One region of the Paraburkholderia sp. GAS41 genome, then DNA from elsewhere that is predicted to be linked to it. Evidence: riboswitches for the same ligand, from Rfam matches in the RefSeq annotation. Region 1 holds a riboswitch; the other holds the start of a gene.
What was found. A riboswitch is a leader RNA that binds a small molecule or an ion and turns the genes downstream of it on or off. The one in region 1 is predicted to bind thiamine pyrophosphate.
Positions count from the first base shown of each region.

Region 2: it holds a riboswitch for thiamine pyrophosphate, as region 1 does, so the genes downstream of both, thiC (phosphomethylpyrimidine synthase ThiC) here and P3T43_RS24655 (FAD-dependent oxidoreductase) in region 1, are expected to answer to the same signal.

Region 1 covers NZ_JBNDMK010000020.1:78,820-86,440, forward strand. Annotated here, with positions in the region: gene P3T43_RS24635 (ABC transporter ATP-binding protein) at 1-46, opposite strand, end outside; gene thiE (thiamine phosphate synthase) at 145-1,257, opposite strand; gene P3T43_RS24645 (thiazole synthase) at 1,254-2,069, opposite strand; gene thiS (sulfur carrier protein ThiS) at 2,133-2,330, opposite strand; gene P3T43_RS24655 (FAD-dependent oxidoreductase) at 2,403-3,551, opposite strand; TPP riboswitch at 3,767-3,878, opposite strand; gene P3T43_RS24660 (ABC transporter ATP-binding protein/permease) at 4,227-5,978, shown strand; gene thpR (RNA 2',3'-cyclic phosphodiesterase) at 6,095-6,664, opposite strand; gene P3T43_RS24670 (glutamate synthase subunit beta) at 6,940-7,621, opposite strand, start outside.
Region 2 covers NZ_JBNDMK010000018.1:84,476-92,096, forward strand. Annotated here, with positions in the region: gene P3T43_RS23140 (pentapeptide MXKDX repeat protein) at 267-560, opposite strand; gene P3T43_RS23145 (molybdopterin-dependent oxidoreductase) at 656-1,450, opposite strand; gene P3T43_RS23150 (cytochrome b/b6 domain-containing protein) at 1,463-2,104, opposite strand; gene P3T43_RS23155 (DUF1223 domain-containing protein) at 2,228-3,061, opposite strand; gene P3T43_RS23160 (GreA/GreB family elongation factor) at 3,652-4,062, shown strand; TPP riboswitch at 4,242-4,360, shown strand; gene thiC (phosphomethylpyrimidine synthase ThiC) at 4,453-6,384, shown strand; gene P3T43_RS23170 (hypothetical protein) at 6,578-7,120, shown strand; gene P3T43_RS23175 (L-lactate permease) at 7,570-7,621, shown strand, end outside.

The DNA of each region.
Region 1 (7,621 bases):
AGTCGACGTCGCGAAGCTCGAGAAGGGTCTCGGAGGAGGAAGGCACGAAGCTGACGATCCTTTTACACAGAAGGCCGGATTATAGGGCCATCATGCAGAAGCTGCCGTGACGCGCCCTGTCCCCGATAGGCAGGGACCACGCGATTATGGCGTAAACCCGCGCTGCATCGCAGCGACGGATGCAGCGGGATCGGCCGCCTCCGTCACGGCACGTACAACGGCCGCGCAACCGACGCCTGTCGCCAGCACTTGCGGCAGCACCTGCTGGTCGATTCCGCCGATCGCCACCAGCGGTACGACGCCCTCGAGCAGGCGCACGTAACGGGCGAGCCGCGCGAGTCCCTGAGGTGCCGTAGGCATCACCTTGGTGGTGGTCGCGAACACCGCGCCGAGCGCAACATAGCTAGGCCGGAAGTGCAGCGCGGTGAGGATCTCGTAGTAGCCGTGCGTCGAAAGGCCGAGGCGCAGGCCCGCAGCGGCGAGCCCGTCAAGGTCGGCCTTGTGCAGATCTTCCTGACCGAGGTGAACGCCATACGCACCCGCAGCGAGTGCAAGTTGCCAGTGATCGTTGATGAACACCTGGGCATCGTGCGCGCGGCCCGCTGCGACGCAACGGGCAATGTCCTGCGCCAGTTCGCCCGGCTCGGCCGTCTTGCGACGCAACTGCACCGTCTTCACCCCAAACCCGACCACCCGCTCGACCCAGTCGGCCGTCGGCAGCACCGGATACAGTCCAAGGCGCTCCGGGCAGCGCGCGAACGCCTGCTGCGGAGCCGCCGGCAAGCCCATCACGCGCGGGAAACGGGACAGATCCGTGGGCCACGCGTCGTCGGACGAGGTTTCGTCGCCGTCGCGCCAGGCGAGCGCGAGCACCAGCGCGTCGTGCGGTGCGAAGCCGCAATCGAGAAAGGCCGCCAGCGCGGGAATCCAGTCTTCGGCCAGATGCCCTTCCAGCGGATAGCGCTCGCCGCCGAGATGAAGCGTCGCACGGCCCGCAGCCGCTTCGATCACGCCTGCGCCCTGCACCTGCCAGCGCGCCACCTGCTCGCCATGCTGCTGGGCATCGGCGACGACGATCAGATCGCCGCCGTTCGCGTCGTCCGGCGCAGCGAGGCAAATACGCCACGGCGCGTGGGTAGGCGGCCAGACGCCCAGCCGGGCGCGGATACGCTCAGCGGCTTCGGTCAGTTCGTCAGCGGGCGGCCAGAACAACTCGCGGCCGCCGAGCGGTGAGGTCGGCGTGAAAGTCAGGTTCATGCTGCGCTCCCGTCCTGATGCCAGAACGGCATGCCGACCACCGGCGTGCTCGCATGGGCGGTTTCGCGTTCGGCCATCGGCCCCGCCAGATACGCCTCGCGCCCCGCTTCGACGCCCAGCGCGAAGGCGCGGGCCATGGCGTCAGGATGGGTCGCCTGCGAGACGGCCGTGTTCAGCAGCACGCCGTCGAAGCCCCACTCCATCACCTGCGCCGCATGCGACGGCACGCCGAGCCCCGCGTCGACGATCAGCGGCACGTCCGGCAAGCGCTCGCGCAGCACCCGCAGGCCGTACGGATTGATGACGCCCTTGCCGGTGCCGATCGGCGCTCCCCACGGCATCAGCGCCTCGCAGCCGGCGTCGAGCAGACGGCGGCCGATCACCAGATCTTCGGTGCAATACGGCAGCACCTTGAAGCCGTCCTTCACCAGTCGCGCAGCCGCTTCGATCAGGCCGACCGGATCGGGTTGCAGCGTGTAGTCGTCGCCGATCAGTTCCAGCTTGATCCAGTCGGTTTCGAACACTTCGCGCGCCATATGGGCGGTCGTGACCGCTTCACCGACGCTCTGGCAGCCGGCTGTGTTCGGAAGGAGCGGTACGCCATGCCGCTTAAGCAGGTCGAAGAAGCCGGCTTCGGCGCCGCCTTCGTTCATCTGACGGCGCAGGGCGACGGTAATCATGCCGGGCTTCGCGGCATCGATCGAATCCGAGAGCGACTGCAGCGACGGATAGCGTGAGGTGCCGAGCAGCACACGGCTTGCGAAGGTTTCGCCGTACAGCGTGAGCGCGTCGGCGGGAGTGGGAGAAGTCATCTAAAAATCCTTGTCTCTGGCGATGCACGGCCGTCTGGCCGAGGCGTTCGCGCAGGCGTTCAGCTAGCCGCCGGCGACGGGTTGCACGATGTCGAGCTTGTCGCCCGCCTGCAGCGCGCGTGCAGCGTGCTGGGTGCGGGCCACGAAATCGCCGTTCAACGCAACGGCGAACGGTGGGCGCGCGCCGAAGGCGGCGAGCGCGTCGGCGACGGTCGCCCCATCCGGGAGCGACAACGGCTTCTGATTGATATGAATGTCCATGGTGTTCAGATACGGTTCAATCGATAGCGCAAATAACTAGCCCGGCGGCGGCTGCGCAAGCAGCCGCAACGCTCATGCCGGCTCCTGCGAGCAATCCTGTGGGTCGAGCCGGGCAAGCTGAAACAGCTCGCTCCAGCGGGCATTGCGCTGCCAGCCGGCAAAAGCATCGGCATCGCCGACCCGGCCTTCGAGCAGCGCGGTCGCGAAGCGGACGGCCTCGTCCGCGACTTCCGGCACGATCATGTAGCCGTGGCGGTACAGGCCGTTCACGCGCAAGGTCTGCGCGCCATCCCACACCAGCGCCGGACGGTGGTCCGGCAAGGTCGGGCGGCACTGCGAGTTCAATTCGAGTATGCGCGCCTCGCCAAAGCCCGGATGCACCGAAAACGCCGCGCTGAGCAATTCCAGCGCGGAGCGCACGCTGACGGGCGACATGTCCTCGCCTTCCACTTCGGTGGCGCCGATCACGTAGAGATCGTCCTGCTTCGGCGCGATATACAGCGGGTAACGCGGATGCAACAGGCGCACTGGCCGCGTCAGTCCGATCCCGGGCGCATGCACGCGGGCCACTTCACCGCGGATGCCGCGCAAGGTGGGCAATACCGTCTTGGCGCCGAGCCCGCGGCAATCGATGGTCACGCGCGCCGGCGGCATGGCGTGATCGAAAACCGGCGTGTTCCAGTGTGTCTCGACACCACGCTCCGCAAGCCCAGCAGCCAAAGCGCTGAGCACCTGACGATTGTCGAGCTGGCCTTCATGCGGCAACAGCCAGCCTTGCGTGAAGCGGCCCGCCAGCGCCGGTTCCGCGGCGCCGACCTGGTTGCCCGACAGCGTGACAAAACCGCCATCCAGCAGATCCGCAGGCGCGTTCGAGCGCACGCGGCGTTCGAACAGCGGCGCTTCCGTGCGGTCGGCGTGATGCCAGACCACCAGCGTGCCATTGCGTTGAAAGAACACGGGTTCGGGCAACTCGGCCAGCAGCTTCGGCCAGCTGTCGAGCGAGGCAGCGCCGAGGCGCGTGATGAGCAATTCCGCGCTCGCCGCTTCGGCAAGCGGCGCGAGCATGGCCGCCGCCACCCACGCGGCGGCTTGCGAGCCGGCAGCGTCGCCCCGCTCGTACAACACAACGCGGTGTCCCGCACCGGCCAGGCGCCATGCGACCAGCCGGCCGCACAGACCACCGCCGATCACGGCGAAATCCGGTTGAGCAAGCTGCTTCATCGCCAGACTACCGGCACGTACAGAGCGGCGGCATAGGCCGCGAGGGGGCGAACGAAGCAATAAACTGAAGAATGAGCGGTCATCGTATCCTTTCCGTACGGCATCAGGCGCACGTACCCAAGGACGAAACCGGCGGGCGAGGCCGGCCGGGCAAATGGCGCGCCCAGTGTGAAGGACGCTGCCCGGCGGGAGAATGGAAGCGAAGCTGGAAGAAACGCTGACTTCCGGAAACTTCCCGCGCCGGTATTACCCGGATCGGGTGCGAAGGGTCTCTCTCAGCCTCACCGCGGCGTGTTGCCCGCGCGCAAAGCACCCCTGTTTCGTCGAGAGTCATTAGACCATAAAAGGCGCGACGGCCGCAAACCGAGGGCAGCGCAGGCGCGAGGACCGCCGATTGCTGCAGCCACGCCCGACGCTCTGGCACAATGCAACGATCGGACGCCCCCGCCGTGGGTGCGGCGTCTTGCACCTCACGCGCGGTCGTCGCTTGCCCGGGTTTTACGCGATTAATTTTCGCTTAAGCCGTTCGCGCCAGAATCGGGCGACGGGTATCCGGCGGCAAGATCCAGCCGCAATCGCAATTTCGCCGTGGCGCGGACTCACTATTCACCGAGCCATCTGGGCCCGGTCGTGGTGAGCCAGCCCAAGTTGAGCCAGCATTACTTCAGGATGGTCATGACACCCAATACTTCTTCTGCCCGCCCGCTAGAGCCCGACGACAAAGTCTCGGCGTGGAGTCTGATCAAGCCCTACTGGGTCTCTGAAGAATGGAAGATCGCGTGGGGACTGCTGATTACGATCATCGCGATCAACCTCGCCAACGTGTGGTTAAGTGTGAAGTTCAACACCTGGAACGGCGACTTCTATAACGCTTTGCAGGCCAAGAACGTTCACGACTTCCCGCACCTGATGGTGGTCTTCTCGGTCATCGTGTTCGCGATGATTATCCTGTTCGTGTATGGCCGGTACTTGCGTCAGATGCTCGGTTTCCGCTGGCGCCAGTGGCTGACGCACCGGTACCTTGAAGAGTGGCTCGGCGACGCCGCCTTCTATCGGATCGAGCGCGACCGCCTTGCCGACAACCCTGACCAACGTATCAGCGACGACCTGCAGTCATTTGCCACCAGCACGCTCACGCTGACACTCGATCTTCTGTCGACGGTCGTTACGCTCATTACGTTCGTCACCATCCTCTGGGGACTGGCCGGTTCGCTAAGCGTGACGCTCGGCGGCGTGCCGCTCGTCATTCCCGGTTACATGGTGTGGGTCGCCGCGCTCTATGCGCTGGGTGGCTCGTACATGATCTACAAGCTCGGCCACCCGCTCGTTTCGATTACCTACCAGCAACAGAAGGTCGAGGCAGATTTCCGTTTCGGCCTGATCCGGGTGCGCGAAAACGCTGAACAGATCGCGTTTTACGATGGGGAAGCGACCGAACGGGCCACCGCGGGAAATGTCTTCCAGCGCATTCGCGATAACTGGTGGCGCGTGATGAAGTACACCAAGCGCCTGAGCTTCGTACTGAGCTTCTATGCCCAGATTGCGATTATCTTTCCGATCGCAGTTGCCGCGCCGCGGTACTTTGCCGGAGCATTCACATTCGGCGTGCTGATGCAGATCCAGAACTCGTTCGGCACCGTGAGCGATTCGTTCTCCTGGTTCATCAACAGTTACGGCAGCCTTGTCGATTGGCGGGCTACGGTGAATCGTCTGCGCGAATTCAATCGCGTCATCCGCGCCTCGCATCTGAAAGAGACCACCTCGCCGGCCACCGCGCATGGCGGCATCAATCTGCACTACGTCGACGAGGACAAGCTCTCCACCGACCGCCTGTCGCTCTGCTTGCCGAACGGCACGGCCCTCTCGCAGATCCGCGACATCACCATCCAGCCCGGTTCGCGCTGGCTGGTACGCGGCCCGTCCGGCTCGGGCAAGAGCACCTTGATGCGCGCGCTGGCCGGGCTGTGGCCGTTCGGCGACGGCGCGATCGACGCGCCGGTCAATGCGCGCATGATGTTTATTCCGCAGCAGAGCTACATGCCGATCGGCACCTTGAAAGGCGCGCTCTGCTACCCGTCCTCCGCCGACGCCTACACCGAGGACGAATGCCGCGAAGCGCTGCGCGTGTGCCACCTTGCAGACTATGCGGACCGCCTGGACGAATCGGGCCACTGGGCGCGTGTTCTGTCGCCGGGTGAACAGCAACGCCTCGCCGCCGCGCGGGTCTTGCTGCACAAGCCCGACTACCTGTTCCTCGACGAAGCCACCAGCGCGCTCGACGCCGCGAACGAGGCGCGCCTCTATCACCTGTTCACCGAGCGTCTGCCCAAGGCCGCGATCGTCAGCGTGGCGCACCGCGAATCGCTCGCGGCGTTCCACGAAGAAACGCTCGATGTCGAGCGCTCGGGCGAACCGGTCGCGGCATGAGCGCGAGGGCGTGCGACGGTGTGGCGTCGATGCGTGTAACGCGCAGACGCCGCTCGCAAGAACTTTGCACACCTGAAGTCTCGCGGATGCGGCGTTCCCCGGCGTAACGCTCCGGCCTACCCGCCTGGCGACGACGTGCTTGCCAACGCCCGGTAACGCGCCCCGTGCCGGGCCAGCGTGCTCGAGTAAAGAATCAGCGACTCAAAGCGCGCCAGCAGATTCACGGGTGTGTCCGCCGGGTGCCCGGCGGGCCCCGCCTCGCGGCCGAAGCGTGCCAACGTGATATGCGGCCGGAAGGCCCGGGCGTCGACGGGCAAGCCTTGTTCGATCATCAACGAGCGCACGCGCCAGTCGAGTTTCACGAACTCATCGGTCATCGCCAGTGTCGCGACCGTCAGGCGCGGATGCGCGGCGCTCGGCCAATGTTCGACGTGCATCACCGGTGTGGGCGTGAGCGGAATGCCATGTTCGCTCAAGGCCTCGGCCAGTGCGCCGCCCTGCTCGACACTCAGCGCGCCAATGAACGTCACCGTCAGATGCAACTGTTCGTATGGCACGCGCCGCGCGTTTGCCGACACCTGAATAGCGCTGAGCGCATCACGTGTCCCGACATCGGGCGCCAACGCGATGAAGCAGCGCTGCCATCCCTTGATCGCCGCTGAATCCGGTAAATCCGTTGATTGCATCGTTTGTCACCATCCGTGGTTGAAACGTGTGCTTTCGTGAGATGACTTCGGGCGCCGTACCCGGCACTCTCGCTTGCACGTGCAGCCCCTACCGCCGCATTTGACCGCGTAGCTCGCCCAACGCAATATTATCCGCGCCCCCGATCGCCTTCGCCCGCCAAGTAAAAAGCCGGGTCGCCCTCACGGGCGCCCGGCTTTGGGTACTGCCTTGTCGTCTCCACCTCGTCCTGCAAACGGTTGCAGTTCCGCCACGCGGCGCGATACTCGCCGAAGACTTAGCGCGGCAGTTCTGACTGCCCCATCAGGTACGCGTCCACGGAGCGCGCGCACTGGCGCCCTTCGCGAATCGCCCACACGACCAGCGACTGGCCGCGGCGCATGTCGCCCGCAGTAAACACCTTGTCCACCGACGTGTAGTACGCCTTCTCACCTTCGGTCGAGGCACGCACGTTGCCGCGGTTGTCCTTGTCGACGCCGAACGCTTCCAGCACCGGCGAAACCGGTTGCGTGAAGCCCATCGCCAGCAGCACCAGGTCGGCCTTCATTTCGAATTCGGAACCCGGCACTTCCTGCATCTTGCCGTCCTTCCATTCGACGCGCACGGCAATCAGCTTCTCGACCTTGCCGTTCTTGCCCTCGAAACGCTTCGTCGCCACGGCCCAATCGCGCTCGCAACCTTCTTCATGCGAGGACGAAGTGCGCAGCTTGATCGGCCAGTACGGCCACACCAGCGGCTTGTTCTCTTCGTCCGGGGCCTTCGGTAGCAATTCGAACTGCGTGACACCCTTCGCGCCGTGACGATTGGAGGTGCCGACACAATCCGAACCCGTGTCGCCGCCACCGATCACCACCACATGCTTGCCCTTGGCGAGCAACTGGCCGGTGAGCTTGTCGCCGGCATTGACCTTGTTCTGCTGCGGCAGGAATTCCATCGCGTAGTGGATGCCTTCCAGTTCG
Region 2 (7,621 bases), on a different contig from region 1:
GCAAATACAGGTCTATCAAGGCACCCGGGCCGTCACGATGATGCATCGCGCAACCTCAGCCGCCTGACAGCAGCGGGCACGCGCTTAAAGCCGGCGAGCCCCATGCGCCAACCGTTCAGCGCACCGCAGCATTATGCAGGAACGCCGTCGAACATCCATGAAAGAATCGTAAATTCTGTATCCGCGAAAAAGTCAGGCCGGGAACTCGCCCCGGCCTGCCCTTGCCGCACGCTCGACCGTTCAAGCGTGCCCGGTGCGCATCCCGGTCAATTGGCCATCGCACCCGAGGCTTCGTGCTTCATGCCCATTGCATCGTTGCCCTTCTTCATCGTGTCTTTCGACATGCCGTCCTTCTTCATGGCGTCCTTCTTCATGGCGTCCTTCTTCATGCCGTCCTTCTTCATGCCGTCCTTCTTCATGGTGTCTTTCGACATACTGTCCTGCTTCATGGTGTCTTTCGACATTGCGTCGTTCGACATGGCTCCGCTTGCCTGCGCGAAGGCGGCCGTGCCGCTCGTCAGAAACGCCACGGCCAGTGCTGCGATTGCGAACTTCTTCATGGGATGACTCCGTTTGTTGTGGATAAAGAGCGCCGGTCATGCCAGCGTGTTTCCGAAGCTTCTGCCGCTCGCGGGTCGGGCCCAACCCGCGCGCGTCAGGAGCCTCCGAACCAGTTGTAGCCCTGATCGACCCAATAGCCGCCAGGGTAGGTATTCGTGACGAACATCTCGACGATGTGCTTCGGATTCTTGTAGCCGAGCTTGGTCGGCATGCGCAGTTTCATGGGGAATCCGTATTTCGCGGGCAGGCGCTCGCCGTCGTATTCAAACGTGAGGAGCGTCTGCGGATGGAGCGCGGTGGCCATGTCGATGCTTTCGTAGTAGTCGTCGGCGCATTTGAAGCCGACGTACTTCGCGCTGGTATCCGCGCCGACGCGCCGCAGAAAACCAGCGAATGGCGTGCCGCCCCAGCGTCCGATCGCACTCCAGCCTTCCACGCAGATGTGCCGCGTGATCTGCTCGGCGTGCGGCAGCGCGTATAGCTCGGGCAAGGTCCAGCTCCGTTGACCGGTGATGAGACCGCTTACGTTCAGGCGGTAGTCCGCGGCGTCGACATCGGGCACGGCGTCGATGTCGTAGAACGCGTTGAAGGGGAACGGCCGGGTGAGCTGCGCTTCGGTATAGGTCGGCGCAAGTTGCTGCGGATCGAAGATGAAGGCCTGGGCGCGATCGTTCAGCCGCGAGACGGCGGTGAGAAACGCGTTGACCGATTTGTCGTCGCTGAGCGAGCAGCCGGTCAGCATCGAGAGGCCGCCGAGCGTGAGCACCTGTTTGCCGAACAGTCGCCGCGACGGCATGCTGAGTTCGCGGCGCGCGTCGATGAGGATCGACTCGCGGTCGAGCTTGCCCGGGACGATCCGCCGGGCCGGTTTCTTGTCTTGCATGGTCATGGTAAGGGATCCTTAGCGGCCGCGCAGCATGGCCAGTAACGAGCGCGGCACGAGTGCCACCATCGCCAGATGCACGGCGATGAACGCGGCCATCAGCGACATCGCACAGAAGTGCACGATGCGTGCGTTGTCGTAGCCGCCCATCAGTTCACGTAGCAGCGGAAATTGCACCGACTTCCAGATTGCCAGTCCCGACAGCACCAGCACGATCAGGTCGCACACCACGAACAGGTAGGCGAATTTCTGCACTGCGTTGTAGACGCGCAGATCGGCATGCGCGAGCTTGCCGGTCAGCGCGGCGATGAAATCGCGCAGGATGGCGCGCGGCGAAAGCGGCAAGAACTTGCGGAAAAAGCGCCGGCTCACGAGGTTGAGCGCGAGATAAACCAGGCCGTTGAAAAACAGCAGCCACATGGCCGCAAAGTGCCATTGCAACGCGCCCCCGAGCCATCCGCCCAAGGTGAGCGAAGGCGGGAACGTGAAGCTTTTGAAGATCGGCGATGCGTCGTAAATGCGCCAGCCGGAGAGCATCATCGTGAGCGCCGCGAGCGCATTGAGCCAATGCGTGACGCGTACCCAGAGCGGGTGTATCGGACCGCTGCGCGGCGGCGCGGCGCGCGGTGTCGTGTCAGCGAGAGCGTGAGGCGTTGCCATGTGAATCTCCTTGAATCAAGGGCGTGAGGTGCGGCGCGTGGCGCGTGCATAGCGGTGCATGTGGATCACGAACTTCAGCGAAGCTGGCCGCATCCACCGATCCTGAACCTATGTCGGGGCGTGTCAATGACACGTGGCCAGTTCAGCCACTTGCAATACCTCGCCCGTGGCGGCGTTTTCAACGAAACCCACCACGCCGAACTTGCCGGGCTGCGCGGCGTTGTCCGCAGCGTCGGCAGGATCGAAGGTGATCTCGCGGCGAATCTGCGCGTTGCCGGCCTCGAGCGGCACCGGGCCGATCCATTGCCGCACGACACGTTCGTGATGCAGCGTCACGCCGCTGTTTTCACCCGCGCGCACCTGCGAAGTCAGTGCGTTTTCGTAGACGGCGAGGTAGGCGTTCAAGGGATCGTGAAGGCTGGCATTGGACGCGAAGCGCGCGTCCACGCTGAAGCCCTTCGCGCCTTGCGCGGGCGGCGCGAGTTCGAGCGCGACAGTGGCCTGTGCAGGCTCGGCGATCACTTTATGGATGCGTTCGTCGAAGCTCGCGGGCTGCGACCAGCCGCGCAATTCACGACCCGACACGAAGATTTCCGGCGTGTAGATCGTGTGGCCGCCGGCGAGATCGGTCAGGCTCTGCTGGCGCTCCGTGAAGCGATGCTGGGAGAAGCGGTCCGTCCAGCCGGGGCTGTTCCAGTAGTCCACATGCAGGGCGAGCGGCACGATGCCTTGCGCCGCGCCGCTATCCTTCCATTGGCCGAGCCAATGATCCGCCGGCGGGCAGCTATTGCAGCCCTCGCTGCTGTACAACTCCACCAGCGCGACACGGTGCGCCGGACTGTGCGCCGTACACATCGAACCGGCGGCTTGAGCGACACCGCTGGTCGCGAGCGCGGCGAGCAGCGCGACGGCACGCACGAACGGCGAAGAGCCAAAGCGACGGCTCACTGAAGTCATGCGCGAAGGCAACAGCGAATGTACGCGCGGAGGCACAAGGAAACGCACGAGGGAATGCATGGCAGGCTCCATCAGGAAATCTGCACGTTTGTCGGCGCGCGTCGGCCGTTATGACAGCAAATCTGAAAATTTCTTGTGAGACCGAGAAAGGACCCCGCAAGCGCCCACAGCATCGGCGTTTCGCGAGCGCCGCTGACTGCTGCGGCAAAACGTGTCAGCCGGAACCCAAAAGGGCCGAATCGCCAGCGTGCTACCATCGACCTACCGTGTGCCGCCTCGTTCGGCACCTTGTCCCAAACACCGCTTCTCAAACACCTTTTCACCCAATCCGCCGGCTCCCCATGCGCACTCCGTTCAACCGTGTCCTGTCCCGTCTGCGTCTGCGCAGGGCGGCTGGCTGCGCGCGCGCCGGAGACTTGCGCCACGCCTCCCGTCAACGAACGCTGCCGCTTTCCGCGGCCCGGCGTCTGACCTGAACGCACCTCCTGACCGGAGCCGCGTGGGTCGGGCTCCGGGCCGATCCCGTACGCATGCCGTTCGCGCGCTTTCGCCGCGCGGCCCTCTTACACCGATCGAATGGAAGTCCCGTCATGAAGACGACCCAAACCTGCTATCTCACCGAACTCGACGTCGCCCGTCTGGAAAAACACGCCGCCATGCCCGGTGCCAACGCGCGGCTGCAAGACATGCTCGATGCGCTGTTGCTGCGCGCCGTCATCGTGGATGCGCACGACATCCCCGCTAACGTCGTCACGATGAACTCGCGCGCCACGCTCGCCGATCAGGCCAGCGGCGAACAGATGACCTGGACTGTGGTGTACCCTTCGAACGCCGATTTCGGCAGTGGCCGGTTGAACGTGTTTTCGCCGGCGGGCCTCGCCCTGCTAGGCGCAAAACGCGGCGCAACGATCCGCTTCACGCCGCCCAGCGGCGCGCAACAGAGGCTCAAGATCGAGCAAATCCTGTTTCAACCCGAAGCCGCCGACGATTTCACGCTGTAGGTCTACCTTTCAAAAGCCGCCGACGATTTCATGCTGTAGGCGCACCTTTCATCTTGCGACGCGCCCCGCCGCGCAGCCCAAACGAGACAAGCGTCCACGGCTGTAAGGCGTCCCCGGATCGGCCGGCGGCAATTTCGAGAGCGGTTGCCAAGCACCGCACAGCCGGTGTATCGTGTGCGCTGCTAACGCGGGGGTCCTGCGTCGCACAGGGGTTGGAGGTCTGTGCTGCGTGGGTGAGAAATACCCTTTGAACCTGATCTGGATAATGCCAGCGCAGGGAAGCGTACGGAATTCGCATCGCAGCACCGCCTCATCTTCCGGCGAATTCCCACAACTTCCGTCTCGTCTCCTGCTTAGCGGCCCCCCATATTGTTTTGCATGGAGATCCGCATGAACGCCAATCCGAAGTTCCTTTCCGCCGACGCTCACGTCGATGCGGCCGCTGTTGCCCCGCTGCCGAACTCCCGCAAGATCTACGTCACCGGCTCGCGCCCCGATATCCGCGTGCCGATGCGCGAAATCACCCAGTCGGATACGCCCGACAGCTTCGGCGGCGAAAAGAATCCGCCCGTGTTTGTCTACGATACGTCGGGCCCGTACTCCGATCCGGACGCCACCATCGACATCCGCGCCGGTCTGCCGGCGCTGCGTCAGCGCTGGATCGAAGAGCGCGGCGACACCGAAGCGCTGAGCGGACTGACGAGCGACTACGGTCGCGAGCGCGCCGCCGATCCCGCCACCACCGAATTACGCTTCCAGGGCCTGCACCGTACGCCGCGCCGCGCCAAAGCGGGCGCCAACGTCTCGCAGATGCACTACGCGAGGAAAGGCATCGTGACGCCGGAGATGGAATACATCGCGATCCGCGAAAACCAGCAGCGCGCCGCGTATCTGGAAACGCTGAAGACGAGCGGCCCGAACGGCGAAAAGCTCGCTGCCATGATGGGCCGCCAGCATCCGGGCCAGGCGTTCGGCGCGAGCGCCTTCGGTCCGAACGGCCTCACGGAAATCACCGCTGAATTCGTGCGCGACGAAGTGGCGCGCGGCCGCGCCATCATCCCGAACAACATCAATCACCCGGAAAGCGAACCGATGATCATCGGCCGCAACTTCCTCGTGAAGGTGAATGCGAATATCGGCAACTCGGCGGTGACCTCGTCGATCGGCGAAGAAGTCGACAAGATGACGTGGGCGATCCGCTGGGGCGGCGACACGGTGATGGATCTCTCCACCGGCAAGCACATTCACGAAACCCGCGAATGGATCATCCGCAATTCGCCGGTGCCGATCGGCACGGTGCCGATTTATCAGGCACTCGAAAAGGTCAACGGCAAGGCCGAAGACCTGACATGGGAAATCTTTCGCGACACGCTGATCGAACAGGCCGAGCAAGGCGTCGACTACTTCACGATCCATGCCGGCGTGCGCCTGCAATACGTGCCGCTGACGGCCAAACGCATGACGGGTATCGTCTCGCGCGGCGGCTCGATCATGGCGAAGTGGTGTCTCGCGCACCACAAGGAAAGCTTCCTGTACGAGCACTTCGAAGACATCTGCGAAATCATGAAGGCCTACGACGTGGCGTTTTCGCTCGGCGACGGCCTGCGCCCTGGCTCGATCTACGACGCCAACGACGAGGCGCAACTCGGCGAACTGAAGACGCTCGGCGAGCTGACGCAGATTGCGTGGAAGCATGACGTGCAGACAATGATCGAAGGTCCGGGTCACGTGCCGATGCAGCTCATCAAGGAAAACATGGACCTGCAACTGGAATGGTGCGACGAAGCGCCGTTCTACACGCTGGGACCGCTGACCACCGACATCGCGCCGGGCTACGACCACATCACCTCGGGGATCGGCGCGGCAATGATCGGCTGGTTCGGCACCGCCATGCTCTGCTACGTGACGCCGAAGGAACACCTGGGTCTGCCGAACAAGGACGACGTCAAGACCGGCATCATCACCTACAAGCTGGCCGCGCACGCGGCGGATCTCGCGAAGGGCCATCCAGGGGCGCAGGTGCGTGACAATGCGCTCTCGAAGGCGCGCTTCGAGTTCCGTTGGGAAGACCAGTTCAACCTCGGTCTCGACCCGGACAAGGCACGTGAATTCCACGACGAAACGCTGCCGAAGGACTCGGCCAAAGTCGCGCACTTCTGTTCGATGTGCGGGCCGCACTTCTGCTCGATGAAAATCACTCAGGACGTGCGGGAGTTCGCGGCACAGCAAGGCGTGACCGACGACGAAGCCCTGAAGAAAGGCATGGAAGTGAAGTCGATCGAGTTCATGAAAAAGGGCGCTGAGATTTATCAGCGGCAGTAAGGCCCGAGGCTGGCGCAGGGTGAACGCGCCGCCGCGCTTGCCGCGGCGCGTCATCCTCGGCCAGTCACTGAAATAAGCGGTAACGACTTTGCAACCTGATGCGGGGCCGCACGGCGTAAGCTAAGAGAATGGTGCCGTGTTGCACATCGTCAACGTCGACCGTGGCGGCATCCAGACGCATCAGGAGCGTGCCATGAGTCCCCTTTCGGCTACCACCCGCCTCGCCGCCGCGGCTGCGGTGCTTGCCCTGGCAGGCTGTTACTACCCGTACGGCTACTATCCGTACGGCGCGAACGGCTACTACACCACCGCACCCGGCTACGCCGCGCAGACTGCGGTGCCGGTCAGCGCCAGCGGCGAGCCGCTGCCGGCCCTGAACGATCACGCCTCTATTCCGGCGCCTCCGCCGCCGTCGGTCACCGCCTCGGGGTCGTACACGGTGCCGTCCGCTTCCTACGCGCCGACCCAGCAGCAACAGGTTTATGCGCCCGCTGCGACGTCTGGTTATGCGGCCTATCCCGCTCCTGCTCCGGCTTATTACCCTTATCCGGCTTACCCTGCTTATCCCGCCTACTATGGCTACGGCTACGGTTATGGCTATCCGTATTACGGACCGTCCGTCTCGATCGGCTTTGCCGGCTTCTGGGGCGGCGGTTGCTGCTGGGGTGGCGGTTGGCACGGCGGCGGCTGGCACGGCGGTGGCGGTTGGCACGGTGGTGGCGGTCATTGGCATTGAGGGTTGCGCGTAGCGACGCGCCGTGAGCGCCATGAAGCGCCACGGCTGCCGCGATGCTATTTGACTGCGCCCCCGATCGTGGGGCCCAACCTCTGTCTCACAGCCCCCGCTTCATAGCCCTTGCCTCACAGCCTTCGTCTCACAGCCTCCTTCTCGCCGCTCCAGTCCACCGAATCTGACCGTTTCGCCAACCCGGCGACATTTTCCCGTCACTTCCCCGCCACCCGTCAGCCATCCGTCCGGCTGACGGTCACCTCTCCCGTAGTTTCCCGTCTTGACTGCGCCAACGCGGGCTTTATGCTGGGATCGCTATGTGCACTACCTATTTAAATACGCGATTCCGGTGCTGTTTCCACGCGCAGCCGTACCGTCATTCGTCCTGCTCCATCCGACGCGTCACGTAGCACGCAGTCCGTCGCGCCGATTCGAATAACAAAGAAGGAGACGTGATGTTTCATCAACTGTTGACTCCCATCGGCAATTCGCTCTTGCCGTCGTTTC